2 regions of the Citrobacter sp. MNAZ 1397 genome follow, and region 1 is predicted to be linked to the other one. Evidence: predicted binding sites of a transcription regulator. Region 1 holds the regulator's gene; the other holds the start of a gene.

What was found. The regulator PhoB, encoded in region 1, activates phosphate uptake and scavenging genes when phosphate is short. The targets are predictions, from matches to a motif close to CTGTCATAAAACTGNCNNAT.
Region 2: uvrB (excinuclease ABC subunit UvrB) is a predicted target of PhoB. The motif match lies at 1,521-1,540, and genes of this name have one in related genera.

What each region holds. Positions count from the first base shown of each region.
Region 1 covers NZ_JAKIVH010000001.1:2,974,704-2,979,155, forward strand. Annotated here, with positions in the region: gene brnQ (branched-chain amino acid transporter carrier protein BrnQ) at 1-12, opposite strand, end outside; gene phoR (phosphate regulon sensor histidine kinase PhoR) at 421-1,716, opposite strand; gene phoB (phosphate response regulator transcription factor PhoB) at 1,738-2,427, opposite strand; gene sbcD (exonuclease subunit SbcD) at 2,623-3,825, shown strand; gene sbcC (exonuclease subunit SbcC) at 3,822-4,452, shown strand, end outside.
Region 2 covers NZ_JAKIVH010000001.1:2,484,486-2,488,937, forward strand. Annotated here, with positions in the region: gene uvrB (excinuclease ABC subunit UvrB) at 1-1,288, opposite strand, end outside; gene L2097_RS11620 (ABC transporter ATP-binding protein) at 2,053-2,775, shown strand; gene bioD (dethiobiotin synthase) at 2,717-3,439, opposite strand; gene bioC (malonyl-ACP O-methyltransferase BioC) at 3,432-4,184, opposite strand; gene bioF (8-amino-7-oxononanoate synthase) at 4,171-4,452, opposite strand, start outside.

The sequences.
Region 1 (4,452 bases):
ATGATGGGTCATAAACGTTTACTGCCTGTGGATGTGATGTTGTAAATGTTGAAATTTTCGCCTTATTTCAGCGGAACATTAGGGCGGAAATAACCTTAAAACGTAGCGGGAAACACTTCCCACATTGCGTGACGGAGAATAGTTTTTCGATTTACCACGCAAATACAGTCGGTCTGACGACATACGGGGCGCAATTTAAACGCTTATAACGTTTAAAGGCAATAAGGGATCGCAAAACCAGATGGTTATACCAACTCTACAATAAATGCCAGATGAAGATACTGTATATAAGAAAAACGGATGGCTAATCATGCGAACAAAAAATAGCCAGAGACATAATTTGTTTGAAGATTCGGGGAAAACGAAGAGAGAAAAGCGGGTCAATGACAGAAGTGGAAAGAAAAGCTGACACCTGAGGTGTCAGCTTGCGTTCTTCGCGACGAGACGTGCAGGTAAGGTAAAGCTGAAACGGGTGCCTTTGCCCGGCGTACTGTCGATCTCAAGCTTACTTTCGTGATGGTTAAGCGCGTGTTTTACGATAGCCAACCCCAGACCACTGCCGCCGGTTTGCCGCGAACGCGCTTTATCAACCCGGTAAAAGCGCTCTGTCAGGCGAGGAATATGTTCAGGTCCAATGCCCGGCCCATTATCGTCAACGATAAACTGCGCGCCAGAGGCCGCACGCTGCCAGCGCACGGTAATGTGTGTACCCGCTGGCGTATGGTTGACGGCGTTATAGACCAGATTCGAAATCGCGCTGCGTAGCTGATCCTCATTACCCAGCACTTTCAAGCCATTGTCGACGATGAATTCAAGCTCATGCTTCTTTTGGCTTAACGTCTGCGCCTCGCGCTCGACGACACGCAACATCATCGGCACATCAATAATCTCATTCGGCGGTAAGGTCGGCGCCGCTTCTATTTTGGAGAGTGTCAGTAACTGTTTGACCAGGCCTTCCATTCGCGATGTCTGCTCACGCATGGTGTGCAGCGCCTTATCACGCGGTGGCCCTTCCAGCGTCTGCTCCTGCATCATTTCCAGGTAGCCCTGCAATACCGTCAGCGGTGTGCGTAGCTCGTGGCTGACGTTAGCAAAAAAGTTACGCCGCGCCCCTTCAAGCTGATGCATTTGCGTCACATCACGCGCCACCATCAATAACTGCTGCTCGCTGTAGGGCATTACGCGGATCTCCAGGTGGCGACCACTGTTAAGCACCAGATTAAGCGGGCGGGCGAAATCTTTCGTTTTAAGGTAGCGGGTAAATTCCGGATAACGCAGCAGGTTGAGAATGTTTTGTCCGTTATCGTCCGGCCAGCGTAGATTCAATAATTGCTGCGCCAGGCCATTACACCAGAAAATAGCGCCCTCTTCGGTGGTCATCACTAACGCATCAGGTAACGACTCCGCGCCGCTACGAAAACGTTTGATCAGATTGCCCAGCTCGCGACGACGTTTTTTGTTACGCATCTGCATCTGATGCAGACCATAAAGTAGCGGTTCCCAGCTTCCCGTCCCCGGGGGTGGAGTCATACTTTTATCGACCCACAACCACCAGGAAAGACGCATTAAATTCCAGAAATGCCAGGCCAGTAACCCGGTGACTGCCGCCAGTAAAAACCAGGGCAGATAACCAAAAAAAGCGCCGAGCAGCGCAGCAGGTAGACAACAAAGGATGAGTTCGAGTACCAGCCTTTTCCATGACAGCCGTTCCAGCACGCGTCACACTCCTTTCAGATTTTAGAAACGGGTCGAGAAACGATAACCCGTGCCGCGAACGGTTTGAACCATACGATCGTGGCCGCTGTGTTCCAGCGCTTTACGCAGACGGCGAATATGAACATCCACCGTGCGGTCTTCAACATACACATTCGTTCCCCAGACATGATTCAGCAGCTGTTCGCGGCTGTACACACGCTCAGGATGGGTCATAAAGAAATGCAATAGCTTAAACTCAGTCGGCCCCATGTCCAGAGGATTTTCCCCGGTCATCACACGGTGAGAGCTTGGGTCAAGGCTCAGGCCCTGCATTTCAATGACTTCTTCTACCGCCATCGGGGAGATACGGCGCATGACGGCTTTAATGCGTGCCACCAGCTCCTTGGGCGAAAACGGCTTCGTAATATAATCGTCCGCGCCTGTCTCAAGCCCGCGCACGCGATCTTCTTCTTCGCCACGAGCGGTCAACATCATCACCGGGATATCCCGGGTCATCGCTTCACGCTTGAGATGTTTAATGAACTGAATACCTGAGCCACCTGGCAGCATCCAGTCGAGCAAAATCAGGTCAGGCCAGGGTTCATTAAGTTGGTTCACCGCGCTGTCATAATCTTCCGCTTCGACAGGTTGAAAGCCGTTTTGTTCGAGCACGAAGCACACCATCTCACGGATTGGCGCTTCGTCTTCTACGACCAGAATGCGTCTTGCCATAATTTGCCCTGTTTAATTTGAGTCATCAGCTAAGTGCGGCGCCATTATGCGTCACTTTTGTGACAGATTTATGAAACAAATGACCAACAGGTGACTCAAGCCTTTGTTTTATGACAGTGGGGAATTGTTTCACTGGCGGCTCGTGTGCCCCTGAATGTTATAATCGCGTTTACGCTTTTTTGCCACGGAACCGCTATGCGCATTCTCCATACTTCGGACTGGCACCTGGGTCAGAACTTCTACAGTAAAAGCCGCGCCGCTGAACACGACGCCTTTCTCACCTGGCTACTGGAAACCGCAGAAGAACACCAGGTCGATGCCATTATTGTTGCTGGCGACATCTTTGATACCGGCTCCCCGCCCAGCTATGCGCGCGAGCTGTATAACCGCTTTGTAGTGAAATTACAGCAAACGGGGTGTCATCTGGTGGTGCTGGCGGGGAACCATGATTCCGTCGCCACGCTGAATGAATCGAAAGATATCCTCGCCTGGCTAAAGACCACCGTTGTCGCCAGCGCAGGCCACGCGCCTTTTTATTTACCGTTGCGTGATGGCTCGCCCGGCGCGATTTTCTGCCCGGTGCCTTTTTTACGTCCGCGCGACATCGTGACCAGCCAGGCGGGACGCTCCGGGCAAGAAAAACAGCAACATTTGCTCGAAGCCATCACCCATTACTATCAGCAACAGTATAAGGCCGCCTGCGAATTACGCGGTGACAGCGTGCTGCCAATCATCGCCAGCGGGCATCTGACCACCGTCGGCGCCAGTAAGAGTGATGCCGTACGTGACATCTATATCGGTACGCTTGATGCCTTCCCTGCGCAAAACTTTCCGCCTGCGGATTACATCGCGCTTGGGCATATTCACCGTCCGCAAAAGCCTGGCGGACAAGAGCATATCCGCTACTGCGGCTCACCGATCGCACTGAGCTTCGACGAAACCGGTAACAGCAAATATGTCAATCTGGTGACATTTTCAGCAGGGAAACTGGCGGATGTGACAGCGCTGGAAGTCCCTGTTACGCAGCAACTGGCGGTTATAAAGGGCGATCTTGCGTCGATTCGTCAGCAGCTTGAGCAGTGGCGAGGCGGTCCAACGGATGCCCCCGTCTGGCTGGATATTGAGATCGCGACCGAGGATTATCTGAGTGACATGCAGCGAAAAATTCAGGCACTCACCGCCGATCTGCCGGTCGAGGTGTTATTGGTTCGCCGCAGTCGCGAACAGCGGGAGCGCATCCTCGCGGGGGAGCGTCGCGAAACCCTGAGCGAGTTAAAAGTGGAAGAGGTTTTCGCGCGTCGCCTGGCACAGGAGGAGCTTGATGACGTCCAGACTGCCCGCCTGCAGTCGCTCTTTTCCGAAACGCTCCACTCGCTCAATCAGGAGCATGACGCATGAAAATCCTCAGCCTACGCCTGAAAAACCTTAACTCATTAAAAGGCGAGTGGAAGATTGATTTCACCGCTGAACCTTTTGCCAGTAACGGCCTGTTCGCCATCACCGGTCCCACCGGCGCCGGCAAAACGACCCTGCTGGATGCCATCTGTCTGGCGCTCTACCACGAGACACCACGCCTGAATACCGTTTCGCAGTCGCAGAATGATCTGATGACCCGCGACACCGCCGATTGCCTGGCAGAAGTCGAATTTGAAGTTAAAGAGGTCGCTTATCGCGCATTCTGGAGCCAGAGCCGTGCGCGTAATCAGCCGGACGGCAATTTACAGGTCCCTCGTGTCGAGCTGGCCCGCTGTGCGGACGGCAAGATCCTCGCCGACAAAGTGAAAGATAAACTGGAACTCACCGCTGCCTTAACCGGGCTCGATTATGGCCGTTTCACCCGTTCCATGTTGCTCTCCCAGGGGCAATTCGCTGCGTTCCTCAATGCCAAACCGAAAGAACGCGCAGAACTGCTCGAAGAGCTGACCGGCACCGAAATCTATGGGCAGATTTCCGCCGATGTGTTTGAAAAACATAAAGTTGCCAAAGTCGAGCTGGAGAAACTGCAGGCGCAGGCCGAAGGCGTCG
Region 2 (4,452 bases), 490 kb from region 1:
TGGCTACCGGTCGCACTTCGATAATCGGATCGAGCAACCCGGTCGGACGTACAACCTGGTCAATGACCTCGCCGCCGGATTTTTCCAGCTCATAGTTGCCCGGCGTCGCCGACACATAAATGGTTTGCGGTGCCAGCGCCTCGAATTCTTCGAATTTCAGTGGACGGTTATCGAGCGCGGACGGCAGACGGAAGCCGTACTCCACCAGCGTCTCTTTACGCGCACGGTCGCCGCGGAACATACCGCCAATTTGCGGAATGGTGACGTGGGATTCATCAATCACCAGCAGGCCATCCGCCGGAAGGTAATCAAATAGCGTGGGCGGCGGCTCGCCCGGCCCGCGCCCGGAAAGGTAACGCGAGTAGTTTTCGATACCGGAGCAATACCCCAACTCATTCATCATCTCCAGATCAAACTGCGTACGCTGGGTCAACCGCTGTTCTTCCAGCAGTTTATTGTTCTCCAGCAGCACCTTGCGACGCTCGACCAGTTCGACCTTGATCTCTTCCATCGCCTGAACGATGCGCTCACGTGGGGTGACGTAGTGGGTTTTGGGGTAAACGGTAAAGCGCTGGATGGTGGACTCGACGTGCCCGGTCAGCGGGTCAAACAGCGACAGCCGCTCCACTTCCTCATCAAACAGCTCAACGCGCAGGGCAATATCGTCCGATTCCGCCGGGAAGATATCGATCACCTCGCCGCGCACACGAAAGGTGCCGCGCTGAAACGCCTGGTCATTGCGGGTGTACTGCAACTCAGCCAGACGACGCAGTATGGAGCGCTGATCGATGATCATTCCTTTGGTCAGGTGCAACATCATCTTCAGATACAGATCCGGATCGCCCAGACCGTAAATTGCGGAGACCGATGCCACCACGATCACATCACGACGTTCAAGCAGCGCTTTGGTAGCCGACAAACGCATCTGCTCGATGTGCTCGTTCACCGAGGCGTCTTTTTCGATAAATGTGTCCGAACTCGGCACATAGGCTTCCGGCTGATAGTAGTCATAATAGGAGACGAAATATTCCACGGCGTTATCGGGGAAGAACTCTTTCATTTCGCCATAGAGCTGCGCCGCAAGGGTTTTGTTCGGTGCCAGCACCATCGTCGGGCGCTGTAAATCGGCAATGACATTCGCCACGGTGAACGTTTTCCCTGAACCGGTCACGCCCAGCAAAGTCTGATGAGCCAGACCGTCTTCGAGCCCCTCTTCCAGGCGACGAATAGCTTCTGGCTGATCGCCAGAGGGACGAAAAGCGGAATTCAGTTTGAATGGTTTACTCATGGACGGCTACCTGATGAAGGAATGAGCGGGCAGGAAAGTAATTTTACTCACCACAGCGAGATTTGCCAATAAATAATACTGGATGTAAAAACAGTGGCGCAATCAGGAATATCTTCTACTCACAGGCAGAGCACGAGCAGCACACCTGGAAAATCACGCCTGACGGTACAAAACACCAGCAAAAGCGGGTTATCCCCAGAACATTTCCTTTTTTAACACTTGTCAAGCCTGGTAATGAAAGTTTTATGGCAGTGGGTGACAGATTTCTTACAAGGATTGCTTTTATTTAACTAATTAAAAAATAAAGAAATATTTCAAAAGACGCCTTTCGCAGCAATTCAGGCGCAAGCCGCGTGTTTACTCGCTTCTCGCACTTTTTCTAACTCTAATGCACAAGGTTATCCACAGGAATAGTGGATAACTGCTTCCAGCCCATATGCTTCGCCTGTCGCCTGAAACGTCCCCTGAGCCTCTTTGAGGCCAGTAAAAATTTTTTCTCGCTTATTTTTGCAGAATATCTGCTAACGAAACGGCGAATTATCATGCGATCGTGCTCACATTTTGCCGATCGAATGCACCATTTCCTGCCAGCCCCGGCACTGTCAAAGAGCATATATTTTCGCCTGCGAGGCGCAATACCCGCTTTAACTCTCTCATTCATCAGTGGGTTCCGAAAAAAAGCCTGTTTTCATGTTCTGGCAAGCCTTTTGCACTGAACTGAATAACAACTTCTCTGTCATCCGATCAGAGATAAGGAGCGAACCGTGTTGAGCTTACGTGCAGTCAATCAGTATTACGGCAATCAACATACGCTATGGAATGTCGATCTCGATCTTTCCCCCGGCGTATGCACCTCTGTTATCGGCCTCCCAGGGATGGGCAAAACAACGTTAATAAATTGTATTACCGGTTATTTGCCCGTGGAGAGCGGTAGCATGGTCTGGCAAGAGGCAGGAGGTCCCCCCAGGGATTTACTGAACTTGCAGGCGGAACATCGCAGTGCAATGGGGATAGGCTATGTTCCCCAGGACAGACGAATATTTTCACAAATGACCGTCGAGGAGAATCTGCATATCGCTATGCTTGCCTGTGGAGAGCCCCGCAGTACCGTCAATCGTGAGGTCTATGACCTGTTTCCCGAACTGTACGGGCTACGTCAGGTGAAAGGAGCAGGGCTGTCTGAGGATAATCAGCATCAGTTGGCGATGGCACGCGCCCTCGTCAATCGCCCGCGGCTGCTGATTCTGGACGAACCCACACGCGGGCTTGGACAGGCGTTTATCCATAAACTCGGCAATTTACTTGTCCGGCTCAACCAGGATTTCGGTATGACTATCCTGCTGGCCGAACAGCATCTGTCGTTTATCCGCCGGGTTGCCGACCGTTTCTGTCTGTTACATCGTGGTCGCAACGTTGCCGAAGGGGATGTCAGACAACTGGATGACCAGCTTCTGTCGCACTGGATGTCGCCTGATTCAGCACGTTGAGATCGAGATAATGACCGTTTTGTGTAGCGAACGGCGCGTGGGCAAGCCAGGGGATTTCCCCGATCAAAGGTGCTTTCAACACGCGCCGTAGCGTCGCAAGATACTCGGCATGACGTTTGCCCGGCGGCTGAACATCATTGGCAATCCAGCCGGCAAAGCGCAACCCCGCCTGCTCTATCGCCTGTGCGGTCAACATCGCATGGTTAATACACCCAAGCTTAACGCCCACCACCAGAATCACCGGCAATTGTTCTGCCACCACCCAGTCGGCAAAAGTCCATGTCTCTGAAAGCGGCGTAAACCACCCCCCGGCCCCTTCTGTTAGTATCCAGTCGGCCTGCGTTTCCAGCGTCCGCAGTCCGTCAGACAGTCCTTCGAGCGTAATGGGCATGTCGGACTCCGCGCTGACAATGTGTGGTGATGTCGGCTCCGCAAAGGTCCATGGGTTTATCTGAGCATAATCGAGCATGACGCTGCTGTTACGCTGCAAAGCCAGCGCGTCACTGTTGCGCAGCCCCTGCGCGGTCATTTCGCTGCCCGAAGCCACCGGTTTGTAACCCGCGCTTCGCCGTCCCAGAAGATTTGCCGCCTGCAAGAGCGCGCAGCTCGCCACGGTTTTCCCGACCTCGGTATCCGTGCCGGTGACAAAATAGCGTTCAGTCACGTGTGATGACTCCCCAGAAAAGTTGATAGGTCAGCGGGAATGTCCCCTGCTGTTGCGGCCAGGCCAGCTGTAAGCGTTGCAGCCCTCCGCGCGTCAGCCCGTGCCTGCGCCCGGCATGCAGATGAGTAGCTCCCGTCCCTTTTAGCGATCGCATGGCCTCAAGCGCGCCGGCAAAAGAGAGAGTGACCGGCTCAATGCCCGCCTGATAGCGCCAGCCTGATAAAGCGTCGTGGATTTGCGCCGCGGGCAGAAAGCGATTGGCATGCGGCTGGTCATCAATCGCCCGCCACGCCTGATTCAGTTCAGGCAGCGAACCGCTCACCAGGGTGGTAAAGGCAATGTGTCCGCCGGGGCGCACCACGCGGTATAACTCCGCCAGCGCCCGGCGCACATCATCACACCACTGCACCGCCAGGTTACTCCAGGCAAGACAAAATTCAGCGTCAGTAAAAGGCATGGCTTCGATATCCGCCTGCACGTACCGTTCGGCCGCCTGCCTGCGCCGGGCCTCCTCCAGCATGGGCAGGGAGATATCCAGTGCCGTTACCCGCGCCCCCTGCTCTCGCCAGTAGCGGCTCAGCAATCCTGGGCCGCATCCGGCATCCAGTACCTGAGCAACAGGGGCTGAATGGAGACGGGAAAGCAGTAATTCTGCGCTCTGCTGCTGTAATCCGTTGTGCTGGTCGTAGCTGCGAGCGGCGCGACCGAAAGTATCGGCGATGGCTTGTTTATCAACGCGCGTCATGCAATATCTCCAGTAACTGCTCAATATCTTCCGGCTCGTGGGCGGCAGTGAGCGTTAAGCGCAACCGGGCCGTGCCTGGCGGGACGGTTGGCGGGCGAATCGCGGTCACCCAACAGCCGTGCGCCCGTAACTGCGTGGCCAGCTCCAGCGTGCGGCTGTTTTCGCCGACGATCAGCGGCTGAATGGCGCTGTCAGACGCGGTCACCGCCAGGTTTTGCGCCTTCGCACCCGCGCGAAATTGTGCAATCAGCGCGTTCAGTTTATGCCG